DNA from 2 places in the Streptosporangium sp. CA-135522 genome. Region 1 is predicted to be linked to the other one. Evidence: riboswitches for the same ligand, from Rfam matches in the RefSeq annotation. Region 1 holds a riboswitch; the other holds the start of a gene.
What was found. Region 1 has a riboswitch for glycine ahead of gcvT (glycine cleavage system aminomethyltransferase GcvT). Riboswitches for the same ligand answer to the same signal wherever they lie in the genome.
Positions count from the first base shown of each region.

Region 2: another riboswitch for glycine. It lies ahead of gcvP (aminomethyl-transferring glycine dehydrogenase); the one in region 1 lies ahead of gcvT (glycine cleavage system aminomethyltransferase GcvT).

Region 1 covers NZ_CP192026.1:2,013,949-2,018,353, reverse strand. Annotated here, with positions in the region: gene ACQPYK_RS09765 (aldehyde dehydrogenase family protein) at 1-262, shown strand, start outside; gene ACQPYK_RS09760 (3-oxoacyl-ACP reductase) at 268-1,032, shown strand; gene ACQPYK_RS09755 (gamma-glutamyl-gamma-aminobutyrate hydrolase family protein) at 1,153-1,848, shown strand; glycine riboswitch at 1,938-2,036, shown strand; glycine riboswitch at 2,037-2,131, shown strand; gene gcvT (glycine cleavage system aminomethyltransferase GcvT) at 2,165-3,253, shown strand; gene gcvH (glycine cleavage system protein GcvH) at 3,250-3,639, shown strand; gene ACQPYK_RS09740 (L-serine ammonia-lyase) at 3,719-4,405, shown strand, end outside.
Region 2 covers NZ_CP192026.1:4,310,268-4,314,672, reverse strand. Annotated here, with positions in the region: gene gcvP (aminomethyl-transferring glycine dehydrogenase) at 1-2,226, opposite strand, end outside; glycine riboswitch at 2,385-2,476, opposite strand; gene ACQPYK_RS19945 (MerR family transcriptional regulator) at 2,492-3,112, opposite strand; gene ACQPYK_RS19940 (bifunctional nuclease family protein) at 3,257-3,727, opposite strand; gene ftsR (transcriptional regulator FtsR) at 3,807-4,405, opposite strand, start outside.

The DNA.
Region 1 (4,405 bases):
CGACGACGAGGCTGACGCCGTGCGGATCGCCAACGACACCCGATACGGCCTCAGCGGATCCATCTGGACCCGGGACGTCGGCCGCGCGCTACGGGTGGCCCGCGCGGTCGAGGCGGGCAACCTCAGCGTGAACTCCCATTCGAGCGTCCGCTACTGGACCCCGTTCGGCGGCTTCAAACAGTCCGGCCTCGGCCGGGAACTGGGCCCGGACGCCCTGTCCGCGTTCACCGAGACCAAGAACGTCTTCATTTCGGAGGATTGACAGCCATGCAGCGTTTGCAGGACCGGGTCGCCGTCATCACCGGCGCGGGCAGCGGTATCGGCCTGGCCACCGCGCGCCGGTTCGCCCAGGAAGGCGCCCGCGTCGTATGCGTGGACCTGGACGAGGCGAGCGGGTCGGCGGCCGCGGCCGAGGTGGGCGGCCTGTTCGTCAAGACCGACGTCACCAGCGAGGCCGACGTCGCCCGGATGTACCAGACCGCGTTCGACACCTACGGCAGCGTGGACATCTCGTTCAACAACGCGGGCATCTCACCGCCGGAGGACGACTCGATCCTGGAGACCGGCATCGACGCCTGGCGCAGGGTCCAGGAGGTCAACCTCACCTCGGTCTACCTGTGCTGCAAGCACGCCATCCCCTACATGCAGCGCCAGGGCAAGGGATCGATCATCAACACCGCGTCCTTCGTGGCGGTGATGGGCTCGGCCACCAGCCAGATCTCCTACACCGCCTCCAAGGGCGGGGTGCTGGCTATGTCCCGCGAGCTCGGCGTGCAGTTCGCCCGCGAGGGCATCCGGGTCAACGCGCTCTGTCCCGGACCGGTCAACACGCCGCTGCTGCAGGAATTGTTCGCCAAGGACCCCGAGCGGGCACAGCGCCGCCTGGTGCACATCCCGGTCGGCCGGTTCGCCGAGGCCTCCGAGATCGCCGCCGCGGTGGCCTTCCTGGCCTCGGACGACGCGAGCTTCATCACCGGGTCGGAGTTCCTGGTGGACGGCGGCATCTCCGGCGCCTACGTCACGCCCCTGTAACCAGCCGTGACCGGTTTGGGGAGATTTGCCCACCCCATACCGTCCGTCCTCGATAACGTGCCGGGACGCGGGCAGATACCTATGTCACCACACGTCCCGGCACCCGGCGAGAAAGAGATCATGTCCCGTCCCGTCATCGGCATCACCTGCTACGTCGAGCCCGCGAAGTTCACCGTCTGGGAGATGACCACCGCGCTCCTGCCGTACAACTACGTCGACCACGTGGTCCGCGCGGGCGGGCAACCGGTGATCCTGCCTCCGGCGGGCGACCCCGCCGCGCTCGCCGGACGCCTGGACGGGCTGATCCTGGCCGGCGGCGGAGACATCGGCCCGGCACGGTACGGCCAGGCCCCGCACGAGCGGACCGGCTACGTCCGCGAGTTCCGCGACGACGCCGAGTTCGGGCTGTTGCGAGAGGTCCTGGAACGGGGCATCCCGTTCCTGGGAGTCTGCCGGGGCCTGCAGGTGCTCAACGTCGCCCTCGGCGGCAGCCTCCACCAGCACCTGCCCGACACGGTCGGCCACACCGGGCACGCCCCGGCGCCCGGTGACTTCGGCCGGATGCCGGTACGGCTGACCCCCGGCAGCCGTATCGCCAAGGCTCTCGGCGCCGAGGCCGTCGACGTGGCCCACTACCACCACCAGGCCGCCGACCGGCTGGGGTCGGGCCTGACCGTGACCGCCCACGCCGAGGACGGCACGATCGAGGCCGTGGAGCTGGCCGACCACCCGTTCGCCGTCGCGGTCCAGTGGCATCCCGAAGCCGACGACGAGAGCCTGCTGTTCGAAGAACTGGTACGGCACGGCCGCCCCTGAACGGCACGACGGTCTCCGAACGGCGACAACCCGCCGCCCGGGGATTTCGCTCGGCCGGTGCAGGCGGTTAGGCTTGCCGTGACACCGATGAATCCCGTGCGGGAGAGCGTCCTGACATCCAGGCCAGGACCCCTGAAGGAGCAAGCCCTCCCCGCGAACCTCTCAAGGCAAAGGACCGTACGGGTAGGTGGCCTCTGGAAAGCAGGCCTGATGGCCTCGCCGAAGGTGAAAGTCCGGCAAAAATCGGGCGAAGCTCTCAGGCATCGATGACAGAGGGGGAGGATGATCTCATCTGTCCCCTGCCTGAGGTGCGAACATGTCCCGACCTACGCCGCTGCGCGGCGTCCACGAGGCCCTCGGCGCGACGCTGACCGACTTCGCGGGCTGGCTGATGCCGCTCCGCTACGGCAGCGAGTCCACCGAGCACAACGCGGTCCGCCAGGCTGCGGGCCTGTTCGACCTGTCCCACATGGGCGAGATCTTCGTGACCGGCCCCCAGGCCGGCGAGGCCCTGGATTACGCGCTGGTGGGCTACATCTCCGCCCTCGACCCCGGCCGCGCCCGCTACACGATGATCGTCGACCCGTCGGGCGGCGTGCTGGACGACCTGATCGTCTACCGCCTGGCGGACGAGGAGTTCATGGTCGTCGCCAACGCCTCCAACTACCCGAGGGTCGCCGCCGAGCTCGTCGAGCGCGCCAAGGCGTTCGACGCCGTGGTCGAAGACCGCTCCGAGCAGTACGCGCTGATCGCGGTCCAGGGCCCGCGCTCGCGCGCCATCCTCGGCGAGATCACCGACGCCGACCTCGACGGGCTGAAGTACTACGCGGGCCTGCCCGCCACCGTGGCCGGCCGCAAGGCCCTCATCGCCCGCACCGGATACACCGGCGAGGACGGATTCGAGCTGTTCATCGCGGCCGACGACGCCGAGCCGCTCTGGGCCGCGCTCACCGAGGCGGGCGAGCCCCACGGGCTGATCCCGGCCGGCCTGTCCGCGCGCGACACCCTCCGCCTGGAGGCGGGCATGCCGCTGTACGGCAACGAGCTGTCGGCCGACCTCACCCCGTTCGACGCGGGGCTCGGCCGTGTGGTGAGGTTTGACAAGCCGGGCGACTTCGTCGGCCGGGCCGCCCTCGAACCGCTCAAGGACGTCCCGCCGACCCGTCGTCTGGTCGGACTGGTCGCGACAGGCCGCAGGGTGCCCCGGCACGGATACCCGGTGGTCTCCGGCGACGGAGCCGTCGCCGGAGTGGTCACCAGCGGAGCGCCGTCCCAGTCACTGGGCAAGCCCATCGCCATGGCCTACGTGGACAACGGCCCGTCCATCGGCCTGGCCGTGGACATCCGGGGCAGTCGCGAGCCGGTCGATGTCGTTGAACTGCCTTTCTACAGGAGGAAAAAGTGAGCAGCATTCCCGATGACCTGCAGTACACCAAGGAACACGAGTGGGTGTCCGGCATCGACGACGGCCTGACCCTCACCGTGGGCATCACCGCCTACGCCGCCGAAGCGCTGGGTGACGTGGTCTACGTGCAGGTCCCCGAGGTCGGCTCGACGGTCGCCGCCGGCGACGCTGTCGGCGAGGTCGAGTCGACCAAGTCGGTGAGCGACATCTTCGCCCCGGTGGGCGGGGAGATCGTCGAGGTCAACCAGGCGGTCGTGGACGACCCCTCCCTGGTCAACAGTGACTCCTACGGTGAGGGCTGGCTGTTCCGCGTCCGTCTTGAGGGCGACGCCGACGACCTGCTGTCCGCCGAGGAGTACACCGCACTCACCTCAGGCGAGTCCTGAGATTTCTCCTCTTGCGCCGTGATCATGTGCGTCACCCGGCGCGCATGATCACGGCGATGTGAAGGCAGGGATCAGATCAATGGCGATCAGCGTCTTCGATCTCTTCAAGATCGGCATCGGACCGTCCAGCTCGCACACCGGCGGGCCGATGGCCGCCGCGCACAAGTTCGCCCGCGGCCTCGACCAGGACGGGCTCCTGGAGAAGACCGCCAGGGTCGAGGTGATCCTCTACGGCTCGCTCGGGCTGACCGGCAAGGGCCACGGCAGCGACAAGGCCGTCCTCCTCGGCCTGTCGGGTGAGAAACCCGAGCTCGTCGACGTCGAAACCGTCGACGACCGGCTGGCCGCCATGCGCTCCTCCGGGACGATCTCCCTGTACGGCTCCCGCGAGATCCCCTTCGTGATCGGCGAGCACCTGATCTTCGAACGCAAGATCTCGCTGCCGCACCACCCCAACGGCATGCGCTTTTCCGCCTTCTCCGAAACCGGAGAACCGCTGCGCGAGAAGGTCTACTACTCGGTGGGCGGCGGCTTCGTCGTCGACGAGAGCGCCACCGGCGCCGACCGGATCAAACCGGACGACACCGCCCTGCCGTACCCCTTCACCACGGCCGCCGAACTGCTCGCCCACTGCGCCGAGACCGGCCTGTCGATCTCCGGGCTGATGCTGGAGAACGAGAAGGCCTTCGGCCGCTCGGAGCGGGAGATCCGCGACCAACTGCTGAACCTGTGGCGGGTCATGACCGAGTGCGTCCAGCGCGGCATC
Region 2 (4,405 bases), 2.3 Mb from region 1:
GACCGGGCCGACCTCGGAGCCCTCGCGCAGCGGGTGGCCGGGCAGGTAGTCGGCCAGGTGCGCGCGGACCGCGACGGGGCCGACACCGGGGCCGCCGCCACCGTGCGGGATGCAGAAGGTCTTGTGCAGGTTCAGGTGGGACACGTCCGCCCCGAACTCACCCGGCTTGGCCAGCCCGACCAGCGCGTTGAGGTTGGCGCCGTCGACGTAGACCTGGCCGCCCGCCTCGTGCACCCGCTCGCAGATCTGGGTGATGGTCTCCTCGTAGACGCCGTGCGTGGAGGGGTAGGTCACCATGATGGCGGCGAGCTGGTCGCGATGCTTGTCGATCTTGGCGTTGAGGTCGTCGAGGTCGACGTTGCCGTTGTCGTCGCAGGCGACCACGGTGACGCGCATCCCCGCCATGACGGCGCTGGCGGCGTTGGTGCCGTGCGCGGAGGACGGGATCAGGCAGACGTCGCGGCCCGACTCACCGCGCGCCCGGTGGTAGGCGCGGATCGCCAGCAGACCGGCGAACTCGCCCTGGGAGCCGGCGTTGGGCTGGATCGACACGGCGTCGTAGCCGGTCACCTCGGCCAGCCAGCCCTCCAGCTCCTTGATCAGCTCGATGTAGCCCGCCGCCTGGTCCTCCGGGGCGTAGGGGTGCAGCCCGGCGAACTCCGGCCAGGTGATCGGCTCCATCTCGGTGGTCGCGTTGAGCTTCATGGTGCAGGAGCCCAGCGGGATCATCGACCGGTCGAGCGCGATGTCCTTGTCCTGGAGCTTGCGCAGGTAGCGCAGCATGGCCGTCTCGGAGCGGTGGCTGTGGAAGACCGGGTGGGTCAGGTAGTCGCTGACCCGCGCCAGGGCGGCGGGCAGCGCGTCGTGCGCGGCGGCGTCCAGGTCGGTCAGGACCGCGCCGCTGACCTCGAAGGCGGCCAGGACCTGCTCCAGGTGGATGAGCTCGGTCTTCTCGTCACAGGTGACACCGACGTGGTCGGCGTCGACCAGGCGCAGGTTGACCCCGTTGTCACGGGCCACGGCGACGACCTGGGCCGCACGGCCGGGCACGCGGGCGAGCACGGTGTCGAAGAAGGTGTCGTGCACGACCTCGACGCCGCCGTGGCGCAGGCCCTCGGCGAGCACGACCGCGTGCCGGTGGACGCGCTGGCCGATCCGGCGCAGCCCCTCGGGCCCGTGGTATACGGCGTACATGCCCGCGATCACCGCGAGGAGGACCTGCGCGGTGCAGATGTTACTGGTCGCCTTCTCGCGCCGGATGTGCTGCTCGCGGGTCTGCAGCGCCAGCCGGTAGGCGGGACGCTGGTCGGCGTCCTGGGAGACGCCCACCAGACGGCCGGGCATCTGCCGCTGCAGGCCGTCGCGGACGGCCATGTAGGCCGCGTGCGGGCCGCCGAAGCCCAGCGGGACGCCGAAGCGCTGGGAGGAGCCGATCGCGATGTCGGCGCCGAGCTCGCCGGGCGCGGCGAGCAGGGTGAGGGCGAGCAGGTCGGCGGCGGCGACCACCTGGGCGCCGCGAGCGTGGGCGGCGTCGGCGATGGAGCGGAAGTCCCTGACCCGGCCGCTGGCGCCCGGGTACTGCACGAGCACGCCGAAACACTCGGGAAGCTCGGCGGTGAAGTCGCTCTCGACCAGCTCGATGCCGAGCGGCTCGGCCCTGGTGCGCAGCACGGCCTTGGTCTGCGGCAGCGCGTCGGTGTCCACCACGAACACCTTGGTCTTGGCCCGGCCGGCCCGCAGGGCCAGGGTCATCGCCTCGGCGGCGGCGGTGGCCTCGTCCAGCAGGGAGGCGCCGGCGACGTCGAGCGCGGTCAGGTCGGAGATGACCGTCTGGAAGTTGATCAGTGCTTCCAGCCGGCCCTGGGAGATCTCCGGCTGGTAGGGCGTGTAGGCGGTGTACCAGCCCGGATTCTCCAGGAGGTTACGGCGGATCACGCCCGGGGTGATCGTGTCGTGGTAGCCCAGGCCGATCATCGAGGTCAGCACGCTGTTGCGCGCGGCCAGGGCGCGCATCTCGGCGAGGGCTTCGGTCTCGCTCGCCGCCGGGGGGAGCTGGAGCCGGTCCTTGGCCCGGATCGCCTCCGGCACGGTCACCGCGACGAGGTCGGCGGTGGAGGCGAATCCGACCGCCTCCAGCATGCGGGTCTGGTCGGCGTCCGCGGGCCCGATGTGACGGGTGGCGAACGGCGGGGAGTTGAGCTCGCTGAGCGGTGACAGGTCGGTCATGGAAAGCCTCCCGAGGCGGTGGAGACCGGCGCTGGGCGCGGGCGTATGCCGGATCTCCCCCTCTGTCATCTCGACCTGAGAGCTTCACCTCTCCTGGCGGGGAGGTTTTCACCGTCGGTGAGATGCGCCTGGCGGACGCACCTGCTTTCCAGAGTCGCCTCGTCCGTGCGGTACCGGGTGCCTGAGAGATTCCGGGGAGGTTGCTCCTTCGGCGCCCCGATCGTGTCGGGGTCTCTCCCGCACAGGGTCAGCAGCGAGAACAACTTTACCCCGTGCGGCGAGCCCTGCGACGACGGGCCAACTCATCGGCGTGGTGATCGTCTAAAGGGCCCTGGGCGGACTCCGCGCGCTCGCCGGGAAGATCCGCGAGAGAGCCCTCCACCTCCTGCCAGACCCGGCCGAGCGCGATGCCGAAGACGCCCTGCCCACCCTGGAGCAGGTCGATGACCTCGTCGGGCGAGGTGCACTCGTAGACGCTCACCCCGTCGCTCATCAGCGTGATCTGGGCGAGATCGTGGACGCCGCGGTCACGCAGGTGCTGTACGGCGATGCGGATCTGCTGGAGGGAGACGCCGGTGTCGAGCAGTCGTTTGACGACTTTGAGCACCAGAATGTCGCGGAAGCCGTACAGCCGCTGGGAACCCGAGCCGTGAGCCGCCCGCACCGTGGGCTCGACCAGTCCGGTGCGCGCCCAGTAGTCCAACTGCCGGTAGGTGATATCGGCCGCCGCACAAGCGGTGGGTCCTCGATATCCGATGTCGGCGGGCGGTTTCACCGGTTGCCCGTCGAATAGCAGACCCTCTTCACCCGCGCGCTGACGTGCCGACTGGCGCCGTTCCGGGTCATCCTGATCGGCGTTTCTACCCTCGCCGCTGCTGACCGCCACGCGGACCTCCGGCTTTCTCTCATCCCGCGGCCTGATCTGGGGGTTTGCGCACGACCGCGGGTTTCACTTGCACCGTAGGACTGGGGCCAAGCTCAGTCAACGACCCCACGCGGCGCGTCGTGAAGCGTAAATGCACCGAAATTCCTACCCTGCGCGACCGAAGTCCTCGGGCGTGATTGTGTCAAGGAACTCCCTGAACTTCTCCACCTCGTCCTCCTGGTCGTCGGGAATGATCACCCCTGCCTCCCGGACCACGTCCTCACTGGCGAAGATACGCGCGCCGGTGCGAAGCGCCAAGGCGATCGAGTCCGAGGGACGCGCACTCACCTCGACCCCGTTGGAGAACACGAGATCGGCGAAGAAGATCCCATCACGGAGCGCGACGATGTTGACCGTGCTCAGCCGAACGCCGAGCGCGTCGAGCACGTCGCGAAACAGGTCATGAGTGAGCGGCCGCGGCGGCGGCTCCTCGGCCTGCGCCATGGCGATCGCCGTCGCCTCCGTCATGCCGATCCAAATCGGCAGATAACGCTCCCCTTGTGCCTCCTTCAGCAGGACAATTGGCTGGTTGGAGGGCATCTCAACCCGAACGCCCACGACCTCCATCTGCAACACGGGCTGCTCCGTCTTCGCTGGATTCCGACCGGTTTGTTCAACGTAACACTCGTGGGGGTACGAGTGCCTGGTCAGGTTGTCACCGGCCCAGGACCCCACGAACGCCGGAACGCAGCAGCGAGGCGTGCAATTCCAGCAGGAGGCCGGAGATCTCCCTGGCCGTCTCGTCGGCCTGGTCGATGGCACCGGGCCCGCGACGGCGCAGCAGCGGGGCGATGGCCTGCTCCACGAGCCCGGCCTCCCGCTCGGCCGCGGCCTTGACCGCTCGCAGATGACGGGCGTGCAGCCCGAAGACGGTCAGGGCACCGACGCTGCGGGCCACGGCCAGGGCCTCGGCGTCGTAGTAGCGGGCCACCGCGGCCAGCAGGCCATAGTCCTCGAGCTCGGCGAGGGCCTCCTCGCTGAGCTCGGCGGCGGCGAGCAACTCCTCACGGGTGAGGCGGACCTCGGCGGGCGCGTCGTCGGGGACCGCCCGCGGGCGCGCGACCGGCCGCTCCTCGCGGTCGGCCGCCTCGAGGTGATCCTTGATCACGCGCAGCGGCAGGTAGCGGTCACGCTGCTCGCTGAGGATGTAGCGGAGCCGCTCGACGTCGGCGTAGGTGAATTTTCGATATCCGGAGGGACTGCGCTCCGGCTCGATCAACCCCTCGCCCTCCAGGAAACGAATCTTGGAGATGC